Regions from separate parts of the Peribacillus sp. NPDC076916 genome, predicted to be linked through region 1. Evidence: riboswitches for the same ligand, from Rfam matches in the RefSeq annotation. Region 1 holds a riboswitch; each other region holds the start of a gene.

The links. Region 1 has a riboswitch for S-adenosylmethionine ahead of ACQKFG_RS09995 (methionine ABC transporter ATP-binding protein). Riboswitches for the same ligand answer to the same signal wherever they lie in the genome.
Region 2: another riboswitch for S-adenosylmethionine. It lies ahead of ACQKFG_RS24110 (sugar ABC transporter substrate-binding protein); the one in region 1 lies ahead of ACQKFG_RS09995 (methionine ABC transporter ATP-binding protein).
Region 3: another riboswitch for S-adenosylmethionine. It lies ahead of ACQKFG_RS13740 (5-methyltetrahydropteroyltriglutamate--homocysteine S-methyltransferase); the one in region 1 lies ahead of ACQKFG_RS09995 (methionine ABC transporter ATP-binding protein).

What each region holds. Positions count from the first base shown of each region.
Region 1 covers NZ_JBNNIU010000003.1:93,356-104,367, reverse strand. The annotation lists gene ACQKFG_RS10005 (MetQ/NlpA family ABC transporter substrate-binding protein) at 1-133, opposite strand, end outside; gene ACQKFG_RS10000 (methionine ABC transporter permease) at 155-805, opposite strand; gene ACQKFG_RS09995 (methionine ABC transporter ATP-binding protein) at 826-1,842, opposite strand; SAM riboswitch class I at 2,163-2,274, opposite strand; gene ACQKFG_RS09990 (GNAT family N-acetyltransferase) at 2,403-2,876, opposite strand; gene ACQKFG_RS09985 (DUF4440 domain-containing protein) at 2,980-3,348, opposite strand; gene ACQKFG_RS09980 (hypothetical protein) at 3,557-3,688, opposite strand; gene ACQKFG_RS09975 (amidohydrolase family protein) at 3,693-5,003, opposite strand; gene ACQKFG_RS09970 (zinc-dependent alcohol dehydrogenase family protein) at 5,164-6,141, opposite strand; gene ACQKFG_RS09965 (YmaF family protein) at 6,348-6,686, shown strand; gene ACQKFG_RS09960 (HAD family hydrolase) at 6,831-7,676, opposite strand; gene ACQKFG_RS09955 (PTS ascorbate transporter subunit IIC) at 7,800-9,068, opposite strand; gene ACQKFG_RS09950 (PTS sugar transporter subunit IIB) at 9,099-9,365, opposite strand; gene ACQKFG_RS09945 (PTS sugar transporter subunit IIB) at 9,383-9,649, opposite strand; gene ACQKFG_RS09940 (BglG family transcription antiterminator) at 9,646-11,012, opposite strand, start outside.
Region 2 covers NZ_JBNNIU010000014.1:603-10,213, reverse strand. The annotation lists gene ACQKFG_RS24115 (GTPase domain-containing protein) at 134-2,875, shown strand; SAM riboswitch class I at 2,971-3,076, shown strand; gene ACQKFG_RS24110 (sugar ABC transporter substrate-binding protein) at 3,193-4,305, shown strand; gene ACQKFG_RS24105 (sugar ABC transporter ATP-binding protein) at 4,362-5,864, shown strand; gene ACQKFG_RS24100 (ABC transporter permease) at 5,866-6,870, shown strand; gene ACQKFG_RS24095 (ketoacyl-ACP synthase III) at 7,564-8,547, shown strand; partial or broken gene hmpA (NO-inducible flavohemoprotein) at 8,807-9,611, shown strand, end outside.
Region 3 covers NZ_JBNNIU010000004.1:17,497-28,508, forward strand. The annotation lists gene ACQKFG_RS13710 (glycerol-3-phosphate dehydrogenase/oxidase) at 1-594, opposite strand, end outside; gene ACQKFG_RS13715 (hypothetical protein) at 673-1,050, shown strand; gene glpK (glycerol kinase GlpK) at 1,350-2,840, opposite strand; gene ACQKFG_RS13725 (MIP/aquaporin family protein) at 2,862-3,686, opposite strand; gene ACQKFG_RS13730 (glycerol-3-phosphate responsive antiterminator) at 3,912-4,454, opposite strand; gene ACQKFG_RS13735 (hypothetical protein) at 4,620-5,048, opposite strand; SAM riboswitch class I at 5,215-5,316, shown strand; gene ACQKFG_RS13740 (5-methyltetrahydropteroyltriglutamate--homocysteine S-methyltransferase) at 5,399-6,502, shown strand; gene ACQKFG_RS13745 (hypothetical protein) at 6,650-7,174, opposite strand; gene ACQKFG_RS13750 (CaiB/BaiF CoA transferase family protein) at 7,419-8,519, opposite strand; gene ACQKFG_RS13755 (amino acid permease) at 8,763-10,247, opposite strand; gene ACQKFG_RS13760 (M4 family metallopeptidase) at 10,689-11,012, shown strand, end outside.

The DNA.
Region 1 (11,012 bases):
TATCCCCGCTGCTGACACCGACTTTCACTGTTTTCACATCATCCGAACCGCCTGATGCACCTTCTTTTTTCCCACATGCTGCTGACACGATGGCCAATGCCAATACGATGATCGTTAATAAGATTTTCTTCATTTCTCCTGCCTCCTGTTATGTTTATCTTCTTCTGATTTTTCTTGAAACGAAATTCCCAGTGGATTGCAATAATTGAACGATGATCACGAGCGCCGCCACTGTGACAATCATCGTCATCGTATCGAACCTTTGATAACCATAAGCCAAAGCTAGATCTCCGACCCCGCCTGCACCGACGGCACCTGCCATGGCCGTAGAACCAACAAGCCCGATTGTCGCTGTTGTAAATGTAAGGATCAACGAACTAAGTCCCTCGGGAATCAAAAAGCGGTAAATGATTTGCCATGTCGTCGCCCCCATCGCCTGAGCTGCCTCGATGATCCCTTTGTCCACTTCCAACAGGGAGTTCTCCACAAGCCGGGCAATATAAGGAGCCGCGTAAAAGATTAACGGAACAATCGCCGCATTCGTTCCGATTGCACTGCCTACAATCATTCTTGTAAACGGAATAAGTGCTACAAGCAAGATGATGAAAGGAACCGACCGCAATATATTGATGATCGGGTTCAATACATTAAAGACCCATTTATTCTCCAGGATGTGACCTTTTCTTGTAATGACAAGCAGGATACCGAGCGGAAGCCCAATCAATCCGGAAAATACCAATGAGATGGCTACCATATAAAGTGTGTCACCGAAAGCTGTCGACAGCTGATCTGCCGTTATTTCCATTCCCCAAAGCGTATTACCCATTAAATCTGCACCTCCTGGACGAGAATCCCCTCATCTTTAATATATTGATAAGCTTTGTCCACCTCATTTTTGTTCCCGGTCACTTCGATGATCAAATTCCCGAAAGGCGTTTCCTGAATTTCAGAAATATTGGCTGATAAAACACTTAAATGAACATCATATTTCTTCGAGATCGTTGAAAGTAAAGGAGTACCCGAAGTAGTCCCAATAAAATTAATTTTCCAAATAATCGGGATATGGGACCCTATGCTTTTTAGGAAACTTTGTGGAATTTCGTCATGTATGACCGTTCTTACGAAGTTTTTTGCAATATCCGTTTGCGGCTTCGCAAAAACTTCGAAAACCGAACCTTGTTCAACGACGCATCCGCCCTCCATGACTGCTACCTTATTGCAAATTTCCCTAATGACAGACATCTCATGAGTGATTAGCAGAATGGTGATATTGTATTCTTTATTGATTTTCTTTAAGAGCTGAAGAACGGCACTAGTTGTTTGTGGATCCAATGCCGAGGTAGCTTCATCACACAATAAGATCGATGGATTGGTAGCCAATGCTCTCGCAATGCCGATCCGCTGCTTTTGACCGCCGGATAATTGTTCCGGATAACTCTTTGCTTTGCTCGATAAGCCAACGAACTCCAACAGCTCGCCTACCCGCTTTTTGATTTCTTTACCGGGGATTCCCGATAAAATCAACGGCATGGCGATATTATCAAAAACGGTCTTTGAGTTCAGCAAATTGAAATGCTGAAAGATCATCCCGATTTTTTTCTTTTCTGCCCGCAATTCCTTCGGGTTCAATTTGGTTAAATCCTTGCCCCCAACAATCACTGAACCACCTGAAGGATGTTCAAGCAAATTGACCAACCGGATCAACGTACTCTTCCCGGCCCCGCTATAACCGACTACACCGAATATATCCCCCTTTTCCACTGTCAAATTGATGCCCTTCAAAGCCTCGACAGTCTGTTTCTTTGTTTGATAAACCTTTTTGACATGTTGAAACTCAATCATCCAATCTCCCCCCATGCTGTTTATTTGTACCAATTCATTATCTAGAGAAGAGCTTTGCCAAGTTTCATAATGATAGGGTTAAATTTTTGGAATTCACGAGTAAATGCGTGAAACTCACGAGTAAATCTGCCAAATTCACGAGTAAATGCGTGAAACTCACGAGTAAATCTGCCAAACTTACGAGTAATTGCACCAATTCTCCAAATAACCATATACATTTTGAATAAACAAAAGAGGCCTCTTCCGTCATCAGACAGAAGAGGCCTCTTTTAGACATCAAAAAGAGTAAACTCTTAAATTAATTATCTAAGAAAAGCTCCTTCTTATCTTTCAAACTTTCGTCCGTTGGAATTAGCACAGTATTTTTACAAAAGTAAAAACCCGCTGCCGAGGTATCATAGGGCCAAGTCCCTCCACATCTCTTGATAAGAATTAACGTTATATTTAATTATGTCCTTCACTATATATTCTAATTTCTCTAAAGTCAACCGTATTTTTCCTCACGCTAGATATTTTTATAGTATAGTGAATTGATAACTTTTAATTATATTGACATAACTTCAAATTGATTTGCTCATTCTCCATACAAGGTATTTTTCATTTTCTTCGCTTATCTTCTTCATGCCTGAATTCGTATATAAACGAATCGCCCTTCCATTATCCGGAGAAACCCTTAAATGATATTCGGATACATTAAATTGCCTGAAAAAGTTTTCTGCGTAGCGAACCAATTCCTTGCCAAGGCCTTTACTGCGGTAATCGGGAATAAGATAAATAAGATTCACATAGCCGATTTCCATTCCTTCATACTCACGAATTTGAAGTTCCATTTGGCCAATCGGTTCTTGGTCCTTTTCAATGATCACCTGTCCATCCGGAAATTTGCGGATCCGTTCTTTCATTCGTTGCAGATATGTATTCTCATCTCCAAAACCATCTTCAGATCCAAAACTTACAACATAGGAATCTTTCCTGAATTTAATGATAATCTCTTTATCTTTATCGGTATCAATGGTACGAAAGATCAGCTTCACCCACCCCTATCATTTTAGTGAAATAGTTTTTTCAAAAATCAAATCTCATTTTACTTACGCATTTTTATGATATTAATTTTTTTCTTTTTCATAAATAATAGGCTTAGCGGGGCCCTTTCGTTTTTGTGCCTTGATGAAAAAACATTTGCCATCTTCCATTCGTACATTTCCAGATTGAACTCCTTAAGGTATGTTCCACTTTATCTTCATCAAAAATCCGGTACGTCGTTAAAACGGTATCCTCAGACAATGGATGCATATCAAATTGACTTAGTGTCATCTTCACCGCTCCGGCTCCCTCTTGCCCCATAAAATCGTTTTTTGACCATATGTTACCCGAACTGCCGAACTCAAAGAAATCATCTTTCAATAATAATGAAAGCTCTTCTGGAGATTTACGGACTTCAGACTTTAACAATTTCTCCTCCAGTTGATACAACTGTTCTTTTAATAATGAAGATTCACCATCCATTCATCTTGTCCTCCTTTTTCAATTATTGGTGAAATTCATGATCCATGGTGGCAAAGATTTTTTATCAAGTTGGTTAATATTTTGCGGTCAGCAGCATTTTTTTGTATTTAACCGTTTTTGCATACCTACTTTGTTTCCATATTTCCAGAACCTGGACTCAGGACGGATTTCAGAGTGTTAGTTACAATTTATTCTACAATACTAGCGGTCATTCCTTTTTGACGGCCATTCGCTGCGTACTATTCCTTACTGGTCCTCCCACATCTTCATCATTGAGTCCATAAAAAGAAGGAGCTGCAAATGGCAGCTCCTTTTTCTGTGCATCCGTTTGTTTTCCCATCAGGTTAACGTGATAGTGTACCTTGCAGGCGATTCGATTCGGCGATTACTTTTTCTTCATCGATCGTTAAGCAGTGCCTTTCTTTCACGACCATTTTGCCATCGATGTACACATCACATACATCATTTCCGCGTGCTGCATAGAGCAGGTGCGAATAGGCTTCACTCAGCGGCTGCAGATGTTCTTTGTCATATGGGTAAATGGTGATGAAATCTGCTTTTTTACCAGCTTCCAGTGATCCTGTATGGCTCATGCCTATCGCTTCTGCGCCCATTCTTGTGGCCATGGCGAGTGCTGTTTGGGCAGGGAATTTAGTGGCATCCTTATAGATTCCTTTTTGCAATAATGCAGCTGTCCTCATTTCCTCGAACATATCGAAGTTGTTATTGGAGGCGACGCCATCAGTTGCCACTCCCACTTTAATGCCTGCATCAAGAAGGCTGACGACATCGGCAATTCCAGATCCGAGCTTCAGGTTACTGATTGGATTGTGGGCTACGCGAACATCATGCTGTTTTAGTATCGCCCGCTCTTCGTCATTAAGAACCACACCGTGTGCCATCACGGTAGGCTGGTCGAACAGACCTAGACGGCGAAGGTGCTCGACAGGACGGGATCCGTAACGTTTTTCGATGTCGAGGATTTCAAAGTCCGTTTCCGATACGTGGATGTGCACCATCAAATCATTCTCTTTTGCAATCCGTGCACTTTCCATGATCGCTTCAGGTGTGCAGGCATAAGGGCTATGTGGTGCGACCATGGCAGTCAGGCGGCCATCGGCAAACGTTTTATAGTTTTTTGAAAACATTTCTGCCCCCATGAGGTTCGCTTTTTGGTCTTTTTCGGTACCCAAGCTGAAGATCGTGTAGGAGAAGGCTCCGCGCATTCCTGTTTCGCCTATTGTCTCCATGACAGCACCTGCATCTATTCCATTAGGATTAAACATATCCGAAAATGTCGTGGTTCCTGATTTCATCATTTCCATAATGCCAAGCTGAGTGCTTACAGAAGCGATTTCCGTTGTAAACTGGCTTTCAAGTGGCCATATTTTCGTTTCAAGCCATGGCTTCAGCAGCATATCGTCCCCGATACCGCGTAAAAGGGTCATTACAATATGCGAATGGGCATTCACAAGGCCTGGCATGATCCATTTCCCGCCAAGGTTGACCACTTGGTCTGCATCAGCCAATTGTTGTTCATCATGCTGGCCGACGTAGGATATGGTATCATCTTGTACAATCATCATGCCGTTTTCAAAGATTTGATTTTCCTTGTCCATAGTAAAAAATGTAGCATTCACATATATTGTTTTCATAAGTAGTTCCTCCAAAGTCGTATCATGTAGCAACATGTTCTATTCCGCATTCTAAACTAGCACCTTACAGGTAATCAAGTAATTTCATATTATCAGGGGCCATTTCCATTTACCTTAGGAACCTATTGGAAGAGCTCCAAGATGCATGACTCATGCGAAATCAGTTGTTTAAGAAAATCTTCCCTCCATTGCTAGCGACTTGAATGGCTTCTTGCACACCTTGAAGGCTGTAGTAGGAACCCGGCATCATGAACTTCAATCTTTTATCATTAATGAAACCCATCAAAAGGTTAAACGTTTCATGCCAAGTTTGTACGGAAGCCTGCTGATTCCAATGCCGAAGATGAAACATTTTAACATCCACTTTTGTCCTTTGTGAAATTTCCGCCCAATTTACAGACTGTCCTGATAAAAGGCCGATCGTTAATAAGATGCCATTAGGCCGAACACAAAAAGCTAGCTCTGAACCATCGATGCCGCCCACTGAATCTATGGCCGCTTTCGCTCCGCGCCCATTCGTCCATTCCATCACGGTATCATGCAAGGATGATCGGGACGTATCGATCACATATGAAGCACCAAGTTTAAGCAGTTCCTCCGTATACTTACTGTTTCTCGTTACAGCAACCAGCTTAAATCCAAGTATCTTGGATAACTGGGCAAAGATACGGCCAATGGAAGATCCGCAAGCATTTACAAGTAATACATCATCCGGTTTCAATGCCAATACTTCTGTACAGATTAGCCATGCGGTTATCGGATTTATATATAATTGTGCTGCAATATGATCCTCGATCGAATCGGGAATGACGATGGCCAGATCCGCAGATGTTTTAACATATTCCTGCCAGGTCCCTTCACCGCGCAAAGGCAGAACACGCTTGCCTATCAGCTCGTTCGAAACTGAAGGACCCACCTCTTCTACAATGCCGACCCCTTCATAACCGGGTATGGAAGGCAAGGGAATTCGGTGGGAATATGCACCGCGAATGGGCAGCAAATCAGACGGGTTAATGGGACTTGTAGTCATCCGAACGAGGACCTCCCCTTCGAAAGGTTTTTGAATACACTTATTTTCAACTTTTAAAACCTTTTGCGGATTCCCGAATTCATAGAATTTAACACATTTGGCTTCCAAGATGATAAGCCTCCTTCAATTCATTAGTCTTTCTATTTTATCATTTAAACTGATCCCACCTGGCACTTAAAGCGCTTTTAACTCTGGATTTACGTTCATGTATTGTGGTTTTTCACGTGTTAATCCCCTTTACATAAATTTGACGTTATGAATCTTCTTATTTCATATGGTTTATAAAACGTTTGTTTATACAAGGGGTGAAGAGATTGAATAAAGTAGGAAAAGATGATTTTGTATCAGGGTTCGTACCACATCATAATCATGGATCTGTTGATTATACTTCCGTAGCGGACGGCCATGTCCATCAATGTTTAGATGTAACTTCCCCGCCAATTCCATCACAAGAGGGAGAACATATTCATTATACTGAAGGATATGTGTTATTTGAGGATGGACATACCCATTATTATAAGGCTTATTCGGGACCACCCATTCCGGTTGGAAATGGAATGCACGTTCACTATTACGATTTTTACACAACGGAAGAAGATGGGCATAGCCATAGAATTAAAGGGGTCGACCAACCTGCTCCAGGGAATAAATAGGATAAATGGATAAACAAAAAACATCAGGGGGATGTGAAATCCCCCTGATGTTTTTTTGCTTCCGATCGTCTGACTCTAAATGCATCCAATCAACATTCAAATTCCACAAACATAATTGGATCATCTTTTGCCTTCCAGGTTATCTTAGTGAAACATTCCCTTTAAAAAGCGATACAGTCCATCTTCTCGATATGAATGCTCCGTCACTTCATCGGCCTGTTCTTTGACCAGGTCTGTGGCGTTTTTCATGGCAACGCAATGTCCGGCGAGTTGGAATAGCGGGAGGTCATTTTCGCCATCGCCTACTGCCAGGATATTTTCCGGCGCTAGCTGGAAATGCTTCAGCAGAAGTTGAACGCCTGTTGCTTTTGTGATGCCTTCCACGGTCACTTCTACATTATGATGGGTGGAGGAAGCTGTGGTAAAGGCATTGTACTGCTTGATTTCCCCCAACTCCGCTTTCCATTTTCGAATCGCATTCATTTCATTACTGAAGAAGTAGATTTTGGCTACGCTGCTTATATCCAGTTGTTCTGACCATCTTATTTTTTCTTCCACTGCATCCTGTCTTGATAGCCATTCATTTTCATCGACTGTCTCAGGCTTTGGCATCAAACCTTGTTTAACCATATAGTCTTTATCTTTAAGTAATGCCATCCGTGTTCCATCGTTCGGATGAACTTCGTAAAAAATCTCTTCCGCTCCTGCTTTGGCTACCAATTCTCCCACAAGATCCAGCGGCAGGGCGTGTTCGGCTATCTGCTTCTTTCCGATGAATACGGACATTCCATTGGCAGTCACCACTCCATCTACTTCCATGCCGGACGGCAAAACGTCCCTCATTTCTTCAAGCGTCCTTCCTGTTGCAATGAAAATCAGCTTCCCTCTTTCCCTGAGTTCGCCTATGTATTGTTCCAGCGTCTCGTTCACAGTATTTCTTTCGTTCAATGTCGTGCCATCCAAATCGAGCACAATTGCTTTGTTGGTCATGCAAATCACCTCAAAAATCCGAATGATATGAAAATGCCAACAGCCCATTATCTATAAAGATCTTAGGCTGTTGGTTTCATTCATTCATTTATTTTTGTTTCTTTACCTTATCAGTATAACAGTTTAGGATAATCCTAAAAGTTTCATGACGCTTAGGATCAAGAGACCGACCACGCCAAAGTCCGAATCACCGAATGTGGTGCCTTCAAACCCTACATCCCCCAAGAAGACCAGGAGAATTGCCGGCAGGAAACTAATGATGAGCCCGTTGGCAAAGGATCCAAGCATCGCTCCGCGTCTGCCTCCTGTGGCATTTCCGAATACTCCTGCTGCAGCACCGGTGAAGAAATGCGGTACGAGCCCAGGAACGATTACTTTCAATCCAAGTGCCGGAAGGAGGAACATGGATAATAGTCCAGCCAAGAAACTGAATAGGAACCCGATGATCACTGCATTTGGAGCGAATGGAAAAATGGTCGGACAGTCCAATGCAGGTTTTGTATTCGGCGCGACTTTATCGGCAATCCCTTTGAATGCAGGGACGATTTCAGCAATTAACATCCGTACCCCTGCAAGGATGATATAGACTCCTGCAGCGAATGTTATCGCCTGGATGAAAGAGAATACGATGAAGTTCGAACCGCCGGATAATTCCGTTTCAATATAGTTCTGTCCGGCAAATAATGCGACGATCACGAAGAACATCGTCATTGTAAGCGATACAGCGACTGATGTGTCCCTCAGGAATCCTAAAGATTTTGGAACCTTGATTTGCTCTGTCGTTTTTTCCTTATTTCCAAACCATTTTCCAACAGTCGCGGATACAAAATATCCGATTGTCCCGAAATGGCCGATGGCAAAATCATCGCTTCCGGTAATCTTCCGTACGTATGGCTGAAGGAGGGCCGGGAACATCACCATGCATACTCCCAATAGAATGGAACCGACCAAGATAAGCGGAAAACCATTGAGCCCGCCGACCGAAAGCGTGACTGCAAGTAAACAAGCCATGAATAAGGTATGGTGTCCCGTTAAGAATATATATTTAAATGGCGTGAAACGAGCCAGCAAAACATTGACAACCATACCAAAAACCATGATTAGTGCAGTCGAAGTCCCAAAATCACTTTGGGCGGCTGCGACAATGGCTTCGTTATTCGGTATGACGCCTTGTACATTGAATGCATGATCGAACATTTTACTGAATATATCAAGGGCACCAATGAGCACTGCCGCCCCCGCTCCAATGATAATGAAGCCCATGACGGTTTTTAGCGTTCCAGATACAACATCCGCACTGGATTTCCGCTGTAACAGCAGGCCGATGAGGGCAAACAGCCCCACAAGTATGGAAGGTGTACCCAAGATGTCATTCATGATAAGTTCCAGCATTGCCTCTCCCCCTCTTCTTATGTTTACTTCTTATAGATGTGAAGCCAATTTCGATGTGATTTCAGGAATGCTCATCATGTTTTCCAGTGTGACGATCGTCCGGGTTCCATCATCCAGCTGACCGACAATATCCGCCGCTCCCAGGTAAATATCCGCCTGAACCGTTTTTGCGGATGCCAGATCCGTATGATCCACCTCGGCTGTCTTACCCATTTCCGTCAACGCTTTCTTCACATTCATCTCCATGATGAAGCTGCTTCCCAATCCATTTCCGCATACTACCATGATTTTCTTCATATCAATCTCTCCTTTTTTTATCCTACATGCATTTCCAATTTAGATTTGATTTCAGGGATGCTCATCATGTTCTCCAGTGTGACGATCGTCCGGGTTCCATCATCCAGCTGACCGACAATATCCGCCGCTCCCAGGTAAATATCCGCCTGAACCGTTTTTGCGGATGCCAGATCCGTATGATCCACCTCGGCTGTCTTACCCATTTCCGTCAATGCTTTCTTCACATTCATCTCCATGATGAAGCTGCTCCCCAATCCGTTTCCGCATACTACCATGATTTTCATTCCGCTTCCTCCTTCGAATATTTATGAACGTACTCCATAAGGACCGATTTATCTGAAGTCCTTAAAATTTCTTCTATATTGGCTGGTTCATTCAATAATTGAGTGAGCTGGATCAATGCCCGCAGGTGCGAATCGTTATCCACGGCCGCCAAAATGATTATCAGGCGTACCGGTTTATCCGGCGCAAAGTCCACGGCTTCATCCAATTTCAGCAAACTCATGGATAAAGACCTGACCCCCTGCTCCGGACGTGCATGGGGAATCGCCACTCCTGGCGTTATCACTACATATGGTCCATTCGTTTCTATCGCCTCGATCATGGCATCCACATACCGTTCCTCTACGGTTCCTAAGTCCACGAGAGGCTTGGCCGCGACTTGAATGCCTTCTTTCCAATCGGAAACATGCCGCTGTAATTGAATCGTTTGCATATTGAGCAGTTCTTCTAACACAGGCTTCTCTGCCTCCTTTAAAGAAAATTGGGTTATTTTTTGTGTATGGGTATACACATTCGACTTCAAAGCCTTTTCAAGTTGATCCTGTTCATGGATGGTTGCATACTTGGATATGATCTTTAATAAAGCTGCAACATCCACACTTTCCGTCGTATATCCATACAATTCCTGCATGACCTGCTGGCGCAATGTATGTTTGTCCTGCATTTCCAAAATGGGCGGTACAACGAATAATGCCGCTTTTGTTCTCATATGCACCGTTGAAAAAACAAGATCGTACGACAGTGGGTATTCAGCCGCATTTCTAACGGACAGAACGTCCAGGAACAATATATCCGGAAATAATTCCCTCAATGTATAAATGAGGATATTGCTGATGCCAATGCCATTCGGGCATACGACAATTGCCCGTTTTCGATCATCCAATGTCGTCCCTTGCCTGCGCAGCCAGCCGCCAAAATAGACGGTGAAGTATGCGACTTCCTCTTCCGATACCGGACAGCCAATTTCTTTCTCCAGCACCCACAGGGATTTTTTTGTCAAATGATGCAATTCAGGATAGACCTTCTGCACCCTTCCCGTCATCGGGTTCATTTGCGGGAGACCATACCGCAGGCGATGATATGCCGGTTTAAAATGAACGTATAATTGTTGGCATAGCTGTTCTTTGTCTTTCAAGTGAACAAATGCCAGCCTCTCGAACTCTGCCACGATTTCCTGCAAAAGATGTTGAATGGCTTCATCATCCTTAAGAGGAGAAATATCCTTCGTTCGATTCATGCTCAATAAATGTAAGGTTGCGTATAAGTTTTCCGTTTCGCTCCATACTGATTGAAAGGCATTCGTTCTGGTCATTTCCTCAACCATTTTGTATTCTTCCGTCGCAACAAACGGCGCCCAGCTATGGT
Region 2 (9,611 bases), on a different contig from region 1:
ATAATATTTTAAGGTTTTGTAAATGATTTTTTAACTAAAGGAACCTATAGATTGAAGTTAGGTCTACTAGAAGGCTTATGGAATCAGTGATTTTCCTTTAATTGAAAATATGAAATATATCGGGGGAATAAAGATGGACGAACGGCTGATCGGAAAAAAATACTATGAAACGATGGTTGAGGATACAAGGAAGCACCCGATTCAAGCTTTGGGTGAAATGTTTCTCGTGGAACAAAAAAAGGAAATAGCGGATTTAACCGCCATTCGATTTGCTCAAGGAGAAGTATATTTTCAGCATCATGACTATGAAGCAGCCATTTTTAAATGGGAGAACATAGAAGGTGAACTTGGTCCATGGGCGAAGAAAAACATCGCTGATGCTTATTTTGAATTGGAAATGTACTCAACCGCAGAGGATATCTATAAATCCGTCGATACGGATGAAGCGGTCTTGAAAACAGAGGTTCTTTTGCAACTTTTTTCCCTGTACATAGTGGAATCGAGAAATGACCTAGCTTCCAAAGTCGTGAAAGAAGCAGTCGAGTTTCAACCGGATTACCCGAATGTCACGGAAATCGCACGTGCCTTTTTTGAAGAACAAAAGGATTGGAACAGTGCGGTGGTATTAGCGGCTAATGAAAGTATCCGTACAGAATCAATGGGCTGGTTCGATGTGCTGAAGACGTATATCCAGCAGGGGGTTGCCCAATCGATGGATCCGGATTATTTTTCAACTGTCCTTGGTTCGCTATACACACTTGACCAGGAACGTTTCGAAAAAGTGACGGTTGCCCTTTGGAAAAATTATAAATATACGGATTCTTATTTCGAATGGCTAAGAGTGATTAATAATTTGATAGATACCATCGAATTGAACCATGCTGATGTATGGGATGAGCTTTCCGTCTATTACAGGGATGCATATGCAGGTCTTTTAGAAGGAACGCACCTAATCAAAGATTTAAGTCCTGTCGTGCCAAGGTTACTGGAAAACTGGCTTAAAATCGCAGATGGGGAGCTCTCGTTGTTTGCGGCGGCATCCGCGTTGTCCTGGAATGAAATCTTCCCGGATACGATCAATGCGCTGGTCATTCAGGATGCAGAAAGCCTGTTGGTGAAATCGCCTAAATTAGGAGGCGGACTTGAAGCGGGAGAGAAACTGTTCAATTCCATTATCCAGTGGGCTGAAGATAATGATCTAAAGGTTGGCAATAAGCTTAAATGGATGGTCGAGGGGCTTAAGGATACCGAAAATTTCAATCTTCTTCTTGTAGGAAGTACAGGAAATGGCAAGACATCCTTCATTCAGTCAATTGTTGGCGAGAGCATTGCTGCTGAAGATCATTCATCCTTAGTCAGTGTCAAAGACGGGGATGATTTGGAAATCCTTGAAATTACCGATACAGATAGAAAGGTTGTCATGGAGCTAGCTGAATTGGATGAAACACGCCGCCAGCGCGGGACTATTGTTGATGTGACAATCATAAGTGACTACCTAAGAAATAATGGTCTGCGATTATTGGATACACCGGGGTTCAATGGGGAAAAAAGCGTGGAATCCGATTTCCAAGGGTATTTACATGGCAGTGATGGACTGATGTTCGTCCTGGACGCCCGGGCGCCTTTCACCGGCAGCGAACGGGATCTGTTATTGGAAATTCAAATGATGGCTCCGAAACTGCCGATTCATTTCTTATTAAATAAAATGGATACGATATACAGTGATCAGGTCGCAGTCCGGATGGAAGACGAAACATGGGATAAAGTGAATGCATATTTCCCGAATGCGAAAGTATTCGCTTTCTCCAAACTTTATGATAGCAAGCAACAATTGAAGGACCTTTCAGCCTTCCTTCAATCGAATTACCAAGATGAGAATTGGAAGGAAAGAAGATCTGAGAAAATCCTTGCATTCATTCGTAAAACTTTATCTTATCTGTTAGAAAAACGGGCAGCCAATGAGCGGAAATGCGAGCATTCCATCTCTTGGAATGAACAGATGGAAGTCAAACTGAATGGGGCGGTCAATCAACTGGCTGATTTGGAAAAAGAAAAAAGTGAAAATATCATAAGGTCGTATCGTCTGCTTAAGGATGAAGTGAAAAATCAGCTTTCTACTAAAATTCCTGAATTACTGAAGGATTGTTCTAAATCATTAACGGAAAGCAGTGATTTCAGCCAAGTCCATGTACAGTTAAACGAAGAAATGAATGAGCGGATTCAAAACTTCATTTCTGATAAGATCATGCCTCAATATTATCGTTCTCTACAAGACTGGATTGCCAGTTCCCAAATGGAGTTCTCACAAAGCCAGCAGTTTATGGATGAGATGAGTGCCGGATTCAATGAATTATACAAAGAAGAACGGATTACGCTTGCAGGTGACTTCAGAGTATTGGATGACTGGCGCCGTGATGCCGATCGGATGACAAGCAGTATCCGCATCGAAAACGTTAATATACTTTTGCGCAGGACTCCATCACAATTGCTGCTTAAAGGAGCAGGGAAGCTGTTTGGGGCGATACCGCAAAATAAAGCCAATATGTACAATCGTTATAAGAAATATCTGGAAAGTGAAGACTACCTGGATGTTGCAGAAATGATCACGGAACGTTTCCTTACCCAATTTGGATTGTTTGAAAAATCTTTGGATCGGGACATCTCACTTTTCTATCGCAGTTCATTTGCCTTACTTCAAAAAACGATTGAACAAACGCAGACCGAGATAAAAGACTACCAGGCTGCATTGGAACATATGAAAGAAAATCCGGAAGTTTACCGTGACCCGATCACTTTGTTCGAAGTGAAATTAAGGCAGTTGGAGAGGCTTGAAAAAATCGAGAAAAAGCGTCTAGCCCAACTTCAAAGAAAATAAAAAATATCAGGGAACATTTCAAATATTCAAAAATCTATTGACTTTATGACTATATCCCTATAAAGTGATAATTACGAAAACGTAACACAATATATCTCTTATCAAGAGTGGCGGAGGGACTGGCCCTAAGATGCCCAGCAACCGTTCCATTAGGAATTGGTGCTAAATCCTGCAAAACAGAAATGTTTTGACAGATAAGAGAGGGACAAGTCTGCAAAACAGCTGATTAAACCTCTCTATATTAGAGAGGTTTTTATTTTGGGATTTACACCAACTAAACTGATAAGACTAAATTGAAAATATGGAGGGAAAACAAGATGAGAAGGTCTATTAAAGGAATATTCATTTCAGCCATCGCTTCGGCTTTGCTTTTAACGGGGTGCTCCACTGGGCAGAGTTCCACAGAATCGAAGAAAGAAGAAAAAGTATCATTTGAAAATGTACCGGAAAGATTTGCAGATGGGGATGGAGCCAAGATCAAAGTGATCCGTAAAATTGGCGGTGATGATCATACGGCCCAATACCTGGCGGGGGCGAAGGAAGAAGGAGAAGCACTGGGATTTCAAGTGGATACATATACAGCCAATGGTGATACGGCTAAATTTCATGATGCGATAGCGCAGGCTTTGGAGGAAGATTACGATGGGTATATCATTTCCCATGGTGATGATGCAGCAACTGTGAATGACGTTCAAAAGTTGGTTGATGCAGGTAAAAGCGTTGTCACGTTCGATTCAATAGGCGAACTATCTAAAATTGATGGCGTGACATTAACCTCACAGGATGATGAAGCGTTGGCAACACTGGCTTTTGATAAACTGTTAAAAGAGCAGAAAGGTGAAGCGGCAATTGCCTATCTTTGGGTGGATGGTTTCCCACCAATGGTAAGAAGAAATGCAGTCTATCAGGAAAAACTAAAAGAAAATCCTGGGATTAAAGAAGTCGAAAGATTCGGGGTGGCATCTGCTGATACTTCGGTTCAAACACAAAATGCTGTAGCCGCAATGCTGAATAAATACCCTAAAGGTAAATTGGATGCCATTTTCGCAACATGGGATGCCTTTGCCATCGGTGCAGCCCGGGCGATTAAAGAAGCGGGCCGCGATGAAGTGAAGATATATGGTATTGATGTATCTAACGCAGATCTCCAGGAAATCCAATCGGCTGATAGCTCATGGTCCTACACGGCAGCGGTCGATCCCAAGCTGATCGGTGCAGTGAATATGAGGATATTGGCTAAAAAATTAGCGGGCGAAGATACTCCGCAAACCTATGACTTAGAGGCTTCACTTATTTCACAAAAGCAAGTCCAAGCTTCAAAAGAAGCGGTAAACATGGCAAATCTGTCTGGTATTGTCGATGGCTGGGGTGAATCTACGGAATTTGAAGAAGATTGGATGAAAGTTTTGAAAGATCATTATAAAAAGTAAAAAGAGACACTCTCTTTCCAGTGAAGGGAGTGTCTGTTCAATAAGGGGGAATGGACATGGGCACGCAACTAGAAATGAAGAGGATTTCGATTGAATTTCCAGGGGTGAAGGCGCTGAGTGAAGTTGATTTTTCCGTACAATCAGGGACAGCCCACGCATTGGTCGGTGCAAACGGAGCAGGAAAATCGACTTTAATGAAAGTTTTATCGGGAGCCCATGTTCATTATTCAGGTGACATTTTCATTGATGGGATGAGGCGGGATATCCGCTCGCCAAAAGCGGCTCAGGAACAAGGCATTCAAATTGTTTATCAGGAAGTGGATACAGCCCTCATCCCTTACTTAACGGTTGGCGAAAATGTAATGTTGAACGATATGGTCCAAAACATGGGAAAAAAACAGAGGATCCAATGGAAAGAGCTGCACAAACGAGCCTCTTATATTCTTGAAGATATGAAAATTCGTGTCCCTTCGAAAAAGCTGGTAAGAGATCTTACCTTGGCTGAAAAACAGATGGTCCTGATAGCAAGGGCCGTTTCGACAGATTGCAAATTCCTGATTCTCGATGAGCCAACTGCTCCGTTAAGTCATACGGAGACGACAGAACTTTTTCGAATTGTAAATGAATTAAAGCAAAAAGGCGTGGGAATCATTTTCATTTCACATCGTCTGCCTGAGATTTTTGAAATCTGTGAGGAAATTACGATCATGAGAAATGGGGAGCGTGTCACTTGTCGAAAGAAGGAAGACATGACCCGTAACGAAGTGGTAGAGAATATGCTCGGTAAAACCATGGATGACCAATTTCCAGAAGTGAATGCTTCGATCGGAGACGTCATTCTGGAAGTGAGCGGATTGTCAGATGCCGAGAAAGTCAAGAATGTCAATCTGAATGTTAAAGCAGGCGAGATAATCGGCTTGGCAGGGTTAGTCGGAGCGGGAAAAACGGAGCTCTGTAAAACCCTTTTCGGTCATACTTCGATTACAGCGGGGGAAGTGGTCCTGAATGGTCGTAAGCTTTCTTTGAAATCACCGCACGAAGCAGTAAAAAGCGGTCTGGCACTTGTACCTGAGGAACGCAGGAAAGAAGGGGTCCTCGTTCAGGAATCAGTCTCGGCGAACTTGACTGCAGCCAGCCTCGGCAAATTCTGCAAGACGTTCAGTTTCGTGGATCGTAAGGCGGAAAAGGAAAAGGCGAAGGAAATGATCGCAAGTCTCGGCATTAAAACTCCTTCAGGGGAAGCGAATGTCGAAAACCTTTCAGGTGGTAACCAGCAAAAAGTTGCCATCGGAAAATGGCTTATGGCCGATGCGGATGTATACATATTCGATGAACCAACGAAAGGGGTCGATGTTGGAGCCAAGAAGGATATATTCGAATTGATTGCAAAGCTTGCAAGGAATGGGAAAGCGGTCATTTATGCATCATCCGAGCTTTCCGAAATCATGGGCATTACCAACCGGACATATGTGTTATATGACGGGAGCACTGTCATCGAATTAGAAACTAGCAAAACGAATGAAGAAGAACTACTATTCTATTCAACAGGAGGAAAATAGGATGAGCATACCCATTCCTGTTACACAGACAGCGAAAGCGAAAAAAAGGCCGGAACTTTTCGACTTTTTCTATAAATACGGCACAATATTGACGATTATCATTCTGATTGGAATTTTTGCCGTGTCCAATCCAGCTTTCATTCAAACGAATAATTTGATCAACATCCTGCGTTCCATTTCAATCGTGACCATCATTGCGATCGGCATTACGATATCGCTGACCGTGGATGGCTTCGACCTTTCCGTAGGATCCGTTGCATCATTGGCCAATGCCATCGTCATATCAATGTTCGTCTGGTTTTCGCAGGATACATTAATCGCCATATTAGCTGCGATCGGCGCCTCACTTGTCGTAGGGGCCTTGAATTCATTCATGATCGTTAAATTGAGAATTCCCGACATGCTGATGACATTGGCTACCATGTTCATTATCCAGGGAATTGCCCTTACTTATACAAAAGGGGCAACGGTTTCGCAAAATATGGTCATGCCCGACGGGACATTCGCAACAGGTCTGATCAGCCCATTTTTCGCCAAAATTGGCCAGGTACCATGGATAATCTTGATCATGGCAGTCATTGTGATTGCGACCCATATCTTTTTGACTTATACGAAGCATGGTCGTTATATGTACATTATTGGGGGGAATAAGGAAGCGGCGAGACTTTCCGGGATATCGGTCAATAAATACAAAATCCTTGCCTATCTGCTTTCAGCCCTATTAGCTGCAGTCGGAGGGATTGTCCTAGCTTCAAGAGTCATGACCTCGGAAATCAATTCAGGTTCTCCCTATTTAATGGATGCCGTTGCGGCAGCCTTCATTGGTTCCTCCGTTTTAGGAGCGGGAAAACCGAATGCATTTGGAACCTTTGTCGGTGCAGTCTTGATTGGAATCCTTCAAAACGGTTTGATCATGATGTCCGTTCCGTATTATGCGATGGATATCGTCAAAGGAACAGTGCTGGCCCTTGCGCTCGCGGTAACCTATTACAAACAAAAACACTAAAATGGTTTCGTCCCGTTAATCTACAGAAATCCTATAATTGTGAATTTTGAAGATTGATAAAAATCCTGTTGGAATGCAACAGGATTTTTTCCTTTTTAAGAAGGGGCGGTTCATGGAATTTTCGCATCTTCATCATTTTACTTAATAATAATGAACTCTTTTTTACGCTAAAATGGGGACAGGAGGACTTTTTGATCCCTCATTGTTGGAGTATAAACATTGACCACAGTTGTAAATTTTTACAGGGCCCTTATTTACCTTTTAATAACATTATAAATAATTACATAATGGGTGGATTATGGAATTTACTTTATTTAATTTATTGGGATATTTGGTATATTATTTATTCGGAAAAGGATATGAATATTAATAAACTTCAATTGTTACCGTTACGGTTAGGAAATTAAAAGTGGTAATACCGGATTTCTCTTTAGATAACTGAGTTTGTAGACAAAAGGGGTTCACCCGTCACTTCCGCGCGACAGGATGTTCTGGCTACGATATACCTTACTAATTTTGGAGCAGAATCTTCTTAATTATCAGTAGCGATCGTTCTTTGTCGTTCAGCTCTTTTTCTCTTATGGATTTAAAGTGACCGGTAGTTGCATAAGATTTTTTTTACTTTATAATTAGTACCAGGTATTAATATCAGTTATAAAATTGATGCAATTCATAACACGAGGTGGCTATTTTATGTTCAAATCCAAAGCACGTATTACTGCGATAGGTTCTTATGTTCCAGAAAAAAGGTTAACAAATAAGGACTTAGAAAGAATGGTTGAAACCAATGATGAATGGATTGTTAAACGTACTGGTATTAAAGAGCGAAGAATTGCACATGAAGAAGAGTTTACTAGTGATATAAGTTATAAAGCTGTAAAGGATTTAATGGAACGGTATGATAAATCTGTCGAAGATGTCGATATGATTATTGTCTGTACATTTACACCTGATTTCAACACACCTAGTGTAGCTTCTTTAGTCCAAGCTAAGCTAGGTATTAAGAATACTGGAGCTATTGATTTAAACGCTGCTTGTGCAGGATTTACTTATGGGCTGCATGTAGCTAATGGATTAGTAACATCTGGTTTAAACAAGAAAGTTCTTGTTATTGGAGCTGATACTTTATCTAAAATTATGGACTATGAAGATCGAGCCACTTGTATTTTATTTGGAGATGGTGGAGGAGCAGTTCTTGTAGAATATGATGAAAAACAGCCAAGTTTTATTTCGTCACATTTATATTCGGAAGGAGAAGGCGGAAAATATTTATATAGTACAAACCTATCGACACGTATAAATGGTGAAGACTTGAATAATAGTGGTAACCTTGTCCAAAATGGACGTGAGGTTTATAAATGGGCTGTTACTACTGTTCCAAAAGGAATGCAAACTGTGATGAAAAATACAGATTTTCATTTGAATGATGTTGATTGGTTTGTTCCGCATAGTGCAAATTTAAGAATGATTGAGTCAATATGTAATAGAAGCGGTTTTCCAATTGAGCGTACATTATATAGCTTAGTGGAGTATGGAAATACTTCCTCAGCAACAATACCATTAGCTTTAGATCAAGGAGTAAGCGAAGGAAAGCTCAATCATGGTGAGAAAATCTTATTATATGGTTTCGGTGGTGGGTTAGCACAAGCAGGATTGCTTATCAATTGGACCCTATAACATTTTTCTCTGCTACTGGTCAGCAGCTTTGTTCTTATTGATATAAAGGTTCAGTTTAAGTTAACAAGGATACTAAAAAACAAAAGACACCGTACTAATAGGTATGGTGTCTTTGAATTATCTTAAGGGATTCCAAATCTCCAAATGGCGGAAGTAACAGTGATAAGTGAACAGTGCCAAAATATCATGGTTACTCCAATATTTAGTAGGAATGCTATTTACAGTAAATACCCCTGGGATTTGAGGAGGGAATTTTAACATGCTTGATGCTAAGACCATAGAAATCGTTCAGTAAACAGCACATGTTCTCAAGGAACATAGTAAACCAATAGGAAAGAGATTTTATGAATTACTATTTTCAAAAGCTCCTGATTTGTATAATCTTTTTAACCAAACGAACCAAAAAAGAGGAAATAAACAAGAGGCCTTGGGATATGCTGTCTATGCTGCAGGAGAACATATTACGAACCTTGAAGAGATAAAGCCGGTAATTAAAAGAGTCACTGAGAAACATCGCGCCATAGGAGTCAAGCCTGAACAGTATCCGGTTGTAGGTGAAACGTTGCTTCAAGCAGTTAAAGATGTGTTGGGTGACGCAGCCACAGCTGAAATCATAGAGGCATGGGGAAAGGCCTATGGCTATATTGCAGATGCCTTTATTGATATTGAAAAAAACCTTTATGAGGAGATAGAACATCAGCCTGGTGGTTGGGAAGGATATCGAAGCTTCAATATCGATAAAAAGATAAAAGAAAGTGATGTGGTAACCTCCTTTTATCTAAAGCCTACAGACGGAAAACCCATTGCCTCCTATCATGCTGGGCAATATTTTTAACACTAAAGGCTGAAATTCCTGGCGAGAAATATACGCACATACGCCATTACAGTCTTTCGGATTCACCTGGTAAGGATTACTACCGAATTAGTGTTAAACGTGAAGATGCCCATGGGGTTGCTCCATCAGGAATTGTATCTAACTATTTACATAAACAGATGCAAGTTGGAGATATGCTGCAATTTTCTGCTCCTGCAGGTGACTTCGAACTGGATAACACCGATTTACC
Region 3 (11,012 bases), on a different contig from region 1:
TAACAATTTTTCCACTTTTGTATAATTTATCGGTGTTGCACCTTTATCGACAGCCGCCTTCATCACTTCGATTGTCAGACGTGCATCATCTGTCCGGTATTCAACATAATAGCCTCCGCCCTTCAGTCCCTCTTTCTTAACGAGCGGCTCCCGCTTTAGCGTTTCCTCCGCCGAAAGCATTTTCCTGCGTTCAGCTTTTTTAACCCCCGCAAGGAAATCATATACCCGAAGGCCAATGGAAGTACTGAATTTCCCGAAGGTGCCACCTTTGTGCATCGGTAACAGCATCCATTCCGGTGTGGTAACATGCGGTCCATTTTCATAAACGATTTCCCGCTCTTTACCAACCTCGGCAACCATTTTTATTTCAAATTGCTTTAAATACCGCAATCCGCCATGAACAAGTTTTGTCGAGCGGCTTGAAGTCCCTGCTGCAAAGTCCTGCATTTCAACCAAAGCCACTTTCATTCCACGGGTCGTTGCATCCAGGGCGATACCTGCACCGGTAATTCCCCCGCCAATGACAACCACATCATATTTCTCTTTTTTCAGAAGTTCGATCGTTTCTTCCCGATATATATTTGAAAACCTCATGCCTGACTCCTCCTTTAAGTATTGCATTCTATTTTTTCGTGAATTCTGCGTTTACTCGTGAATTCGTGCGCTTTACTCGTGAATTCACACTATTTACTCGTGAATTCGCACGGTTTTCTCGTGAGTTCACGCTATTTACTCGTGAGTTCGTGCGCTTTACTCGTGAATTCACACGGTTTTCTCGTGAATTCTGCGTTTACTCGTGAATTCGAACCGTTTACTCGTGAATTCGCTCGGTTTTCTCGTGAGTTCGTACACTTTACTCGTGAATTCACACTATTTACTCGTGAATTCGCACGGTTTTCTCGTGAGTTCGTGCGCTTTACTCGTGAATTCGCTCGGTTTACTCGTGAGTTCACGCTATTTACTCGTGAGTTCGTTCGCTTTACTCGTGAATTTGCTCGGTTTACTCGTGAGTTCGTGCGCTTTACTCGTAAATTCTGCGTTTACTCGTGAATTTGCTCGGTTTACTCGTGAATTCACGCTATTTACTCGTGAGTTCGTGCGCTTTACTCGTGAATTCACGCTATTTACTCGTGAATTCGGTCATTATATTCAATTGGTTCATTTGTTCACATAGTTTATATAGATATTAATATCCCTAATCTGCCATTGAAAACAAAAAAGAGACCATAAATGACATTATCGAATTAACGATAACGCATTCATGGTCTCTCCTGTTCTCCGGCCGAGTTATTAACTTGATTTCATTATAGCATACTCCAGCTCGTTTGAGAAAGAATACACCTCGTTTTTTATTTAAATGCCATAGCGGCATGTACAGCTTTTTTCCAGCCTTCATATAATTTTTCACTATCTTGCTCTTCCATGGAGTGTTTAAAGGTTTTGTCTACCGCCCATTGCCGGGAGATTTCTTCTTGATCCTTCCAATACCCGACAGCAAGCCCAGCTAAGTATGCAGCACCTAATGCTGTAGTTTCGTTTATGGTCGGCCTCTCGACGGGCACCCGTAATAAGTCGCTTTGGAATTGCATCAGGAAGTCATTCTTGACTGCCCCGCCATCCACTCTTAATGTCTGGAGCTCGATTCCTGAATCCGCCTCCATTGCATCAAGGACATCCTTCGTTTGATATGCCAGTGATTCAAGTGTGGCACGAATGAAATGTTCTTTGGATGTGCCGCGCGTCAAACCAAAAACGGCTCCCCGCACTTCGCTGTCCCAATATGGAGTTCCAAGTCCTACAAAAGCCGGTACCACATATACTCCATCCGTACTTTCCACCCGTTTTGCATAGGCTTCGCTGTCCTTGGCATCATGAAGCATCCGCAGGCCATCGCGCAGCCATTGGATTGCGGAGCCCGCGACGAATATGCTGCCTTCCAATGCATATTCGACCTTCCCATTCAGTCCCCAGGCAAGTGTCGTCAATAGTCCGTGTTCGGAACTGACAGCCTTGTCTCCTGTATTCATGAGCATGAAACAGCCTGTTCCATACGTATTTTTAGCCATTCCTTCATTAAAGCAGGCTTGGCCGAATAATGCTGCCTGCTGATCACCGGCTGCCCCGGCGATCGGAATCGATTGGCCGAAGAAATGATATTCGATCGTACGTGCATATTCTTCAGAGGAAGGCCTCACTTCCGGCAGCATCGATTTTGGTACAGTCAATATCTCGAGCAGTTCTTCATCCCATTTCAGTTCATGGATATTATACATCAATGTCCGGGATGCATTCGAATAGTCCGTTACATGAGCCTTGCCTCCTGATAGCTTCCAGATCAGCCAAGTATCGATGGTACCGAATAACAGCTTGCCTTCATCCGCCTTTTGCCGGGCCCCTTCGACATTATCGAGGATCCATTTCACTTTCGTTCCGGAAAAATAAGCATCTATCAATAATCCCGTTTTATCCCGGAATAGATCATTAAGTCCCTTTTCCTTCAAATCATCACAGATTTCACTTGTTTGCCTGGACTGCCATACAATCGCATTATAGACAGGGGTACCTGTTTCCTTATCCCAAACGACTGCCGTTTCACGCTGATTGGTGATGCCGATCCCGGCAATTTGCTCAGGCTTTACACCGGATTCAGATAGTACACCGGCAATGACTGCCAGGATCGATCCCCAAATCTCATTGGCGTTATGCTCGACCCAGCCTGGTTTAGGGAAATGCTGTGTGAATTCCTTTTGGGAGGAATGGACGATTTCCCCCTTTTCGTTAAATAAAATCGCCCGCGAACTCGTTGTTCCTTGATCTAATGATAAAATGTATTTTTCCATTGTGTATGCCCCTCCTTTTAATTAACTGGCAATATTTCTGCTTTCCATTTCATGTGACTGTTTTTTACCAAATGCATAGGCTAATATCAATAGTACCAGGCTTGCACCCAAAACAGACCAAAATCCTGCTGTTATTTCTCCCATAAAGAACGCTTTATAACAAACGGCACCAAGTGAACCCCCAATAATCGGTCCAACGACCGGAATCCATGAATAGCCCCAATTCGAATTGCCCTTGCCCGGTATCGGCAGCAAAAAGTGAGCGATGCGCGGCCCCAGATCGCGGGCCGGGTTAATTGCGTATCCTGTCGTTCCCCCAAGTGACATCCCGATCACGACAATCAATAACCCGACTGCGAATGGGTTTAGACCCTCTGTAAAATGATTGGCACCTATAAATAATAAACCAAGAATAAGGATGAAAGTTCCAATCATCTCACTTAATAGATTTGAAAATGTGTGCGGGATTGCAGGTGATGTCGCGAACACACCAAGCTTCGCTCCTGGATCATCCGTAGCTTTCCAGTGTGGCAAATAGTGCAGGAATACTAGAGTTGCTCCAAGGATTGCGCCAATCATTTGGGCAACGATGTAACCGGGCACATCACTCCAAGGAAATTCCCCAATAATGGCAAACCCCACTGTGACTGCCGGGTTTAAGTGCGCCCCGCTTATGGAACCCACTGCAAAAACACCCATGGTAACAGCCAATCCCCACGCAATCGTGATAACGATCCAGCCGGCATCTTTTGCATAGGATCCCTTTAAGGATGAACCAGCCCCAATGCCTGCTCCGAATAAAACTAATATCATCGTACCTAACACTTCTCCCCAAAATGGAGTCATGAATAAACCCCTCCCCTGATAAATTTTTAAACCATGCCAACAAATAAAAGGAGATCCACAGCAGAACTATCTTCATAAAATAAATTATGAATAGATCTGTTGTGAATCTCCTAGTCTCCGTCACATATATTAACTTGTACAGTAAAATATACTAGGTTATGAAAACGCTGTCAATATTTTGTAAAGAATTAATCTATTTTTCTGTGTTTTTTTTAATTTCCCCTATTAAACGATATCCCATAATTCAGTTTTGGAAGTGGTAATTGATGACGCTCCAGCATCAAGGGCGTTCAGGACTTCATCCGAAGTACGTATGAGGCCGCCTGCAAAAATCGGTGTCTGCAACCGTTCCTTCACTTCTTTTATCATCCATGGCATGGCGCCCGGCAATACTTCGATATAATCCGGCTTGGTTTTCTGCACCAGCTTATAACTTTTCTCAAGTGCATGTGAATCTATTAAAAAGATTCGTTGGATGGCAATGACCCCCTTTTGCTTCGCCTTCAATATAACGTTTGATTTAGTCGAAATCAGCCCATATGGATTATATTCCTGACAAATGAATTCTGTCGCGTACTCATCACTTCTTATGCCATGGATCAAATCGACATGGTATATCATTTTCTTATTATGCTGCTTTGCCATCATACTTACGTTTTTCAATTGTGATATATGCAAATCAAGAAACACACCTATTTCATAGGAACTTTCTAAAAATCTTTCGAAATCCTTCATGCTTGCTGAAGCAGGCAAAATCTTCTGATCCATCATTATCCTCCTCATTCCCAGAAAAACTCAAAACTTCAAGTCATTTAGTATATTTTAAAGAGCTTGATTTATCAAACACATTTTTTTCATGACCCATATCACCATAACACTATCATACCTGGCACTCCCTTTATAGTTTTCGGCTAAGGATGTATGTAAACTCGATCATAAAGTAAGTTTTATTTTCAATGCACCTTCGACGAGTTCAAACGATTTAATTGTGCCAACGGGAATTTTCCTCACGATTTTCCAGGCGTTAACATTCATTTTGATCGTTCTTTTTTCAAATTCAAAAAATGGCGGTCTGTTAAATATCCTTTGGTTGATGAATTTCCTGTCAATTGGTTCCATTTCCACTAATTCAAATAAAATCGTTCTTTTTTCCACAGATACCGGTTTTAATGTAATCCGGAAAGCTACGTTTTTCTTAAACATCATTTTTTTCACTTCCGTCGTTCCGGAAAGCACGATATGTTTTGGCGTAATTTCGATTTTAATATCCTGACCATATGATTTACTTCTTATGATTTTCTCTATCATGGCTTCAGTTAAAGTTATCGTTATGCCATTTTTGAATGGACTGAATGTATTCATCCTTGCATTCCCCTCCTGCCGCTCATATGAATCTTCGGTTATAGCATATGCCGGGTTCCCTGATGTAGTAACACAGAACAATAATCGGTATATTCAAAATCTTGCACCTTCAACCCTTGACCTTTATAAAAACTACCTGTATAGTCATAATTAATTTAATAGACAACTCTTATCCAGAGAGGTGGAGGGACTGGCCCTTTGATACCTCAGCAACAGACTGATCATGTACTGTGCTAATTCCAGAAGTGTAAAAACTTGAAGATAAGAAGAGTATATAGCTTGGTTGCCAACACCTCTTCTTATTTTTAAGAAGAGGTGTTTTATTTTTAAAAGGAAAGAAGGAATGCAACATGTCCATCACATTAACGAAAGCACCATTCAGGGCCGATCACGTCGGAAGTTTATTAAGACCAGAACGTTTACATATTGCCAGAAAGCAATTTAAGGAAGGTACCATTTCAGCAGAGCGGCTTGGTGAAGTTGAAACCGAAGAAATCAATCGGATTGTCGAAAAACAAATTGAAGTTGGATTGGAGGCCGTGACGGACGGTGAGTTCAGACGAACATGGTGGCACTTTGACTTCCTCGAACATTTAAATGGAATCGAGGGATATGTGACTGAAAAAGGGCTCACGTTCGATGGTGTGGAAACAGAGAGATATAACGTTCGCAATACCGGGAAGGTTTCATTCAACCCTGAACATCCTTTCATTGGTGACTTCATTGAATTGAACAAAATCGTGAACGGACGCGCCATTGCCAAGCAAACCATTCCCAGTCCGAATCAATTATTTGCTGTAGGCATTCATAATGAAGACATCTACCCTGATATTGAAGACTATGCAAATGATATCATTAAAGCATATCAGCATGCTTTGAAAGCCTTTTATGATGCAGGTGTGCGTTATCTTCAATTGGATGATGTATATATTGCCAGACTTTCAGCTCCGGATTTCCAGTTCAAAGATGGAAAATATACGAGGGAACAGTTAATCGATCTTGCACTTCGCGTAATTAATGGCGCATTGGAAGGCAAACCAGAAGACCTTGTCGTCACTACACACCTATGTCGTGGGAACTACCAGTCGACTTGGGCGTTTGAAGGAAGCTATGCCCGTATCGCCCCAACTTTATTGGCAAAAGAAACAGTGGATGGGTTTTTCTTGGAATATGATGATCAACGCTCAGGGGATTTCAAGCCATTAGAATACATTCAAAATGGCGGTGCACGGGTCGTACTGGGTGTCGTTACTTCAAAAAATGGAGAAATCGAAGACAAGGAAGCTGTTAAGGCACGCATTGAAGAAGCCTCGCACTTCGTTCCTCTCGAACAATTATGCTTAAGTCCGCAATGCGGGTTCGCCTCCACCCATCACGGCAACAAGCTGACCGAAGAACAACAATGGGAAAAGCTGAAATTCGTCGTTGATGTAGCAAAAGAAGTTTGGAAATGATTTTTTTGCGGAGACTTTAATCCGTTCGAACAACCTAATCGGCATCAATATAAGCGTGCCGATTAGGTTTATAATAAAAGCGTAAAAGACATTCATCCCTAAATCCGAGAACAAACAAAAAAGAACGGCCACCAGCACGTCCCTTTTTTACTTGCAGCTTTCATCATCATCCATTTTCTTCACAAATATATCATCCGTCACCCTATCTTCCAGCTTGTTCCTCAAGGCCAATTCCGCGGCCTTCCCATCACTAGGCGACCCGTCCGAGAAATACATCGGAAACAACGAGAAGAACATAACATAGAAAGAAAAATAGATGAATTGATACCAGATCACCGAGCTGTCCAGGATATCCTGATACACTAAGCTATAGATGATCAGCATGCTGACTAAATTAAAGATAGCCCCTCCTAAATAGATCAGCGTATTCGTCAATCGATTATCATGTTTCAATCCCTTGAACTCGCAAGTCCCATTCCAAAAATAATATTTCCTCACCTCCATGTTCCGAAAGGCAAACAGTTTATTGCCACAACCGATCAAGATTTTCTTTTCTGATCCCCCAAAGATCGTGACAAAAAAAATATGCCCGCTCAAATGTATCAGCGTAACGATCGGCATGATCAAAAAAAAGGAAAATAGAAATTTAATGATATCAGAGAGACCAAACATGTTTATGCAACCCTCCTTACCTGAGCAATTTCTTATCAGATGCTACTCTGATACCCTGCCCACATTCGTTATAACTAGTAAATTTTCACAGTAGTGATATATCGCTTACCACAAGTGCTATTGTTCACCTTCTGCTTAATCCGGGTTGTTTCCAGGTTTTTAGGCCTGACTCCAGCTTAATTCAAAGAAACAGGCTACCTCCCTTCCGAAAAAACTCGGAAAAGTGATAGCCTTAACATCTTCATTAACGATTGGGGGTGTGAAGAATTTCTTCGTTGTTTTGTCCTGGCCTCAAGCCTGCATGTTTATATTCAGGGGTGAAAACCGATGTTTTGATCGGGCATGCGATTTGCTTCTGGACATTTCCTTTTCCGTCCGGTACCTCGACGATCATTCCCCTCTCCTTCAATTGGGGGTGTTCGGCCGCTTCAGTGAAGGTCAGAACTGGTTCTGCGCAGGCTTCGAAATCAGCGAATATTTCCTGCCATTCATGAAAATCCCGTTCAAGGAAAGCCAGTCGGACGGCCGTTTTAAACCTGATTCCGCTTTCTTCATCACTTTTGGTGCTCAAGTCATACAATTCGGGTGCACCAATCGCTTCACATAATGCTTTTCGAAAAGGGGGCTCTAGGCTTCCTACCGAAAAATAGCGTCCATCCTTCGTTTCGTAAAAGTCATAAAAGGATCCTCCGTTCAACATCAGTTTTTCTGGTTCAAGCTCGAGGCCCCCCTGTAAATTCAGGGGGGCGGAGATGGCATTCAACGCAAAACTGCAGTCGGTCATGCTGATGTCGATTGCTTGGCCGAATCCCGTTCTTTCCCGGTGAATGACTGCAGATAATATACCGATAACAGCATGCAGAGATCCTCCGGCAAGATCTGCTATTTGGGTTCCGTTTTTTGCCGGGCCGTCCTTTTTTGTACCGGAATAGCCAGATAATCCCGCAATCGAAATATAATTGATATCATGTCCCGGTCGGTCTTTATAGGGACCGGTCTGGCCGAAGCCCGTGATGGAACAGTAAATCAGCTTCGGATTGATCCATTTTAATGCCTCATATCCCAGCCCTAGGCGTTCCATGACACCTGGACGGAACTGTTCAATGACGATATCGTATTCCTTCACTAGATTTTTTACGGATTCGATTGACTCAGATTGTTTCAAATCAAGTGTGATCGACTTTTTCGATCTGTTAAGATATTGGTTCACACCCCATGAATCCGTTGCTCCCGGCCTCTCTACCTTCAAAACATCCGCTCCTAAATCCGCTAGCATCAAAGTGGCAAATGGGCCTGGCAGTAACGTTGAAAAGTCCAATACTTTTAAATGAGTCAATAATGTCATCAGCCGTACACCTTCCCTTTCCATTGGAAATAGTAAAAGCTTTCCCCGTCGTTCTGTACATGCAATTATGCAGAGTTTACGATTATCATATAACACCGCCTGTCATTTTTGTATAAATATCCATTCAAAAAAATAAACAGCCAGGAATCAGCTTCCTGGCTGTTGTTAATGAGCCTATAGAAAACAAGTAAAAGCCGGACAATTTAAAACTACATTGTCCGGCTGATTTTACTTTAAGCTTGTTCATTCATATTTTTTGTCAAAATCAAATTCTACTTCATCAATTTTAACGAATTTAGTTTTTCTTACCAGTTTATAGCCAAACCATAGTCCAAGGAAAAGCGGGATTCCCAGGTATGCAGCTATAACACTGCCCCAATCGATTTGGTCTGAGAAAAATGCTTGGATATTTTGGGACAGGATGACGATCATGCCAATTAAAATGGCAAAGATCGGTCCAATCGGAAACCATAATGCCTTATATGGCAGCTTCTCCAATGAATGGCCTTGAGCGATGAATGCTTTCCGGAAACGGTAATGGCTGATGGAAATGCCGAGCCAAAAGATAAATCCTGTAATTCCAATGGCATTCATTAACCAAATATACACTTTACCATCCCCGAAAATGGAGGCCAAAAAGGCCAGCATGCCGATGGAACATGTCAAAATCATGCCTGCAACCGGTACTCCGCGTTTATTAAGTTTTGCAAAAATGCGCGGTGCTTGTCCATCTTTTGCCATTGAGTATAACATACGCGTTGATGCATATAGGCTTGAGTTACCTGCAGATAATACCGCGGTTAAAATGACGGCATTCATAAGCGAAGCGGCAAAGGCCACTCCAGCCTTTTCAAAAATGAGCGTGAATGGGCTTACCATGACGTTATCACCTTGTAAACTTGAGTTCGTATAAGGGATAAGCAGCCCTATAACAAATATTGCAAATACGTAAAAAAGCAAGATTCTCCAGAAGACACTCTTAATGGCCTTCGGTATATTCCGTGCAGGATCTTCACTTTCCCCGGCAGCCACACCAACAATTTCGGTACCTTGAAAAGAAAAGCCAGCCGCTATGAACACGATGAAGACACCCATGAACCCACCCGGGAAAGGAGCGTCATCGACGGTGAAGTTTTTAAAACCTACTGCTTCGCCGCCCATAATGCCGACGATCATTAGAAGCCCGACGATTATAAAAATAACGATGGCTGTAACCTTTATGAAGGAAAACCAATATTCCCCTTCACCATATCCTTTAACGGATAAATAATTCAAAAGGAAAATGAGCACCAAGAATGATGAACTCCATAACAATGATGGACTATTCGGAAACCAGAATTTCATGATCATTGTCGAGGCTGCCAACTCTGCCGCTATCGTCATCGACCAATTGAACCAATACGTCCATCCCAAGGCAAAGCCAAATGCCGGATCGACGAATTTCGTTCCATAAGTACTGAATGAGCCGCTTGTCGGCATAAAGGCTGCCAGTTCCCCTAAGCTCGTCATCACAAAGTAAACCATTGCCCCAACTAAGGCATATGCAAGTAATGCGCCGCCTGGCCCAGCTGTATGGATGGCTGCCCCGCTGCTAAGAAACAGACCGGTGCCAATAGCCCCGCCAATGGAAATCATCGTTAAATGGCGGGATTTTAAACCGCGTTTTAGTTCTTGTCCTTCTTGCTGGGGAGGATGTTGAACGATGTCATGTTCTTGTTTTGGTATCATAATTTTCATCCCTTTCTATATAAGCGCTTTCATATATGGGAAATCCATTTAATAAATTTTCCTATTTCATAGACTTTCAAATAGATCTAATTTACAATTCGAATTCCTTTTCTGAATATATGCAATTTTCATGCCAAATTTATAAAACGCAATATTCAACAAATAAACAAAAAAAACGCCCTTACTAGACAAAATATTTTGCACTTTACGCCACGTTTTTTTGCACTTTATGCCATGTTTTTTTGCACTTTTATTCATTTGGTTCAATTTACATACATTCCAAATATTACTATAAGAATATATTCAGAGAATATTTCTACCAAAAACCATTTTTCTCCATTTTATTCCTTTAAATGTCATATTTTTTGCAAATTTTCTCCATTTGTAAATAATATGAAACGGTGTAAAAATGAGGTTATTCTCATGAAGGAGTTGAGTGTTATGAAAGGTAAGGTATTTTTAGGAACTGCACTATCTCTCGGTCTATTATTTTCTGCTATTCCCCATCAAGAAGCTTTAGCGGCAAAAAATGTGTTAAGTGTTGAAAAGTACAATAAGCATAAGGATTCGCTAGAATTCAAGTCTGGGAAACTTACGGACCCATCAAAGCAAACTGCAGAAGATATCATTCTTACCTTTTTTGATGAAAACAAAAAGTCTTACAAGCTAGAAAAGCAAAAGGCGAAAGACTCCTTCACGATCCAGAAAGAAAGCAAGGATGAACTAGGCAATACCGTCCTTAAATTGCAACAAACCTATAAAGGC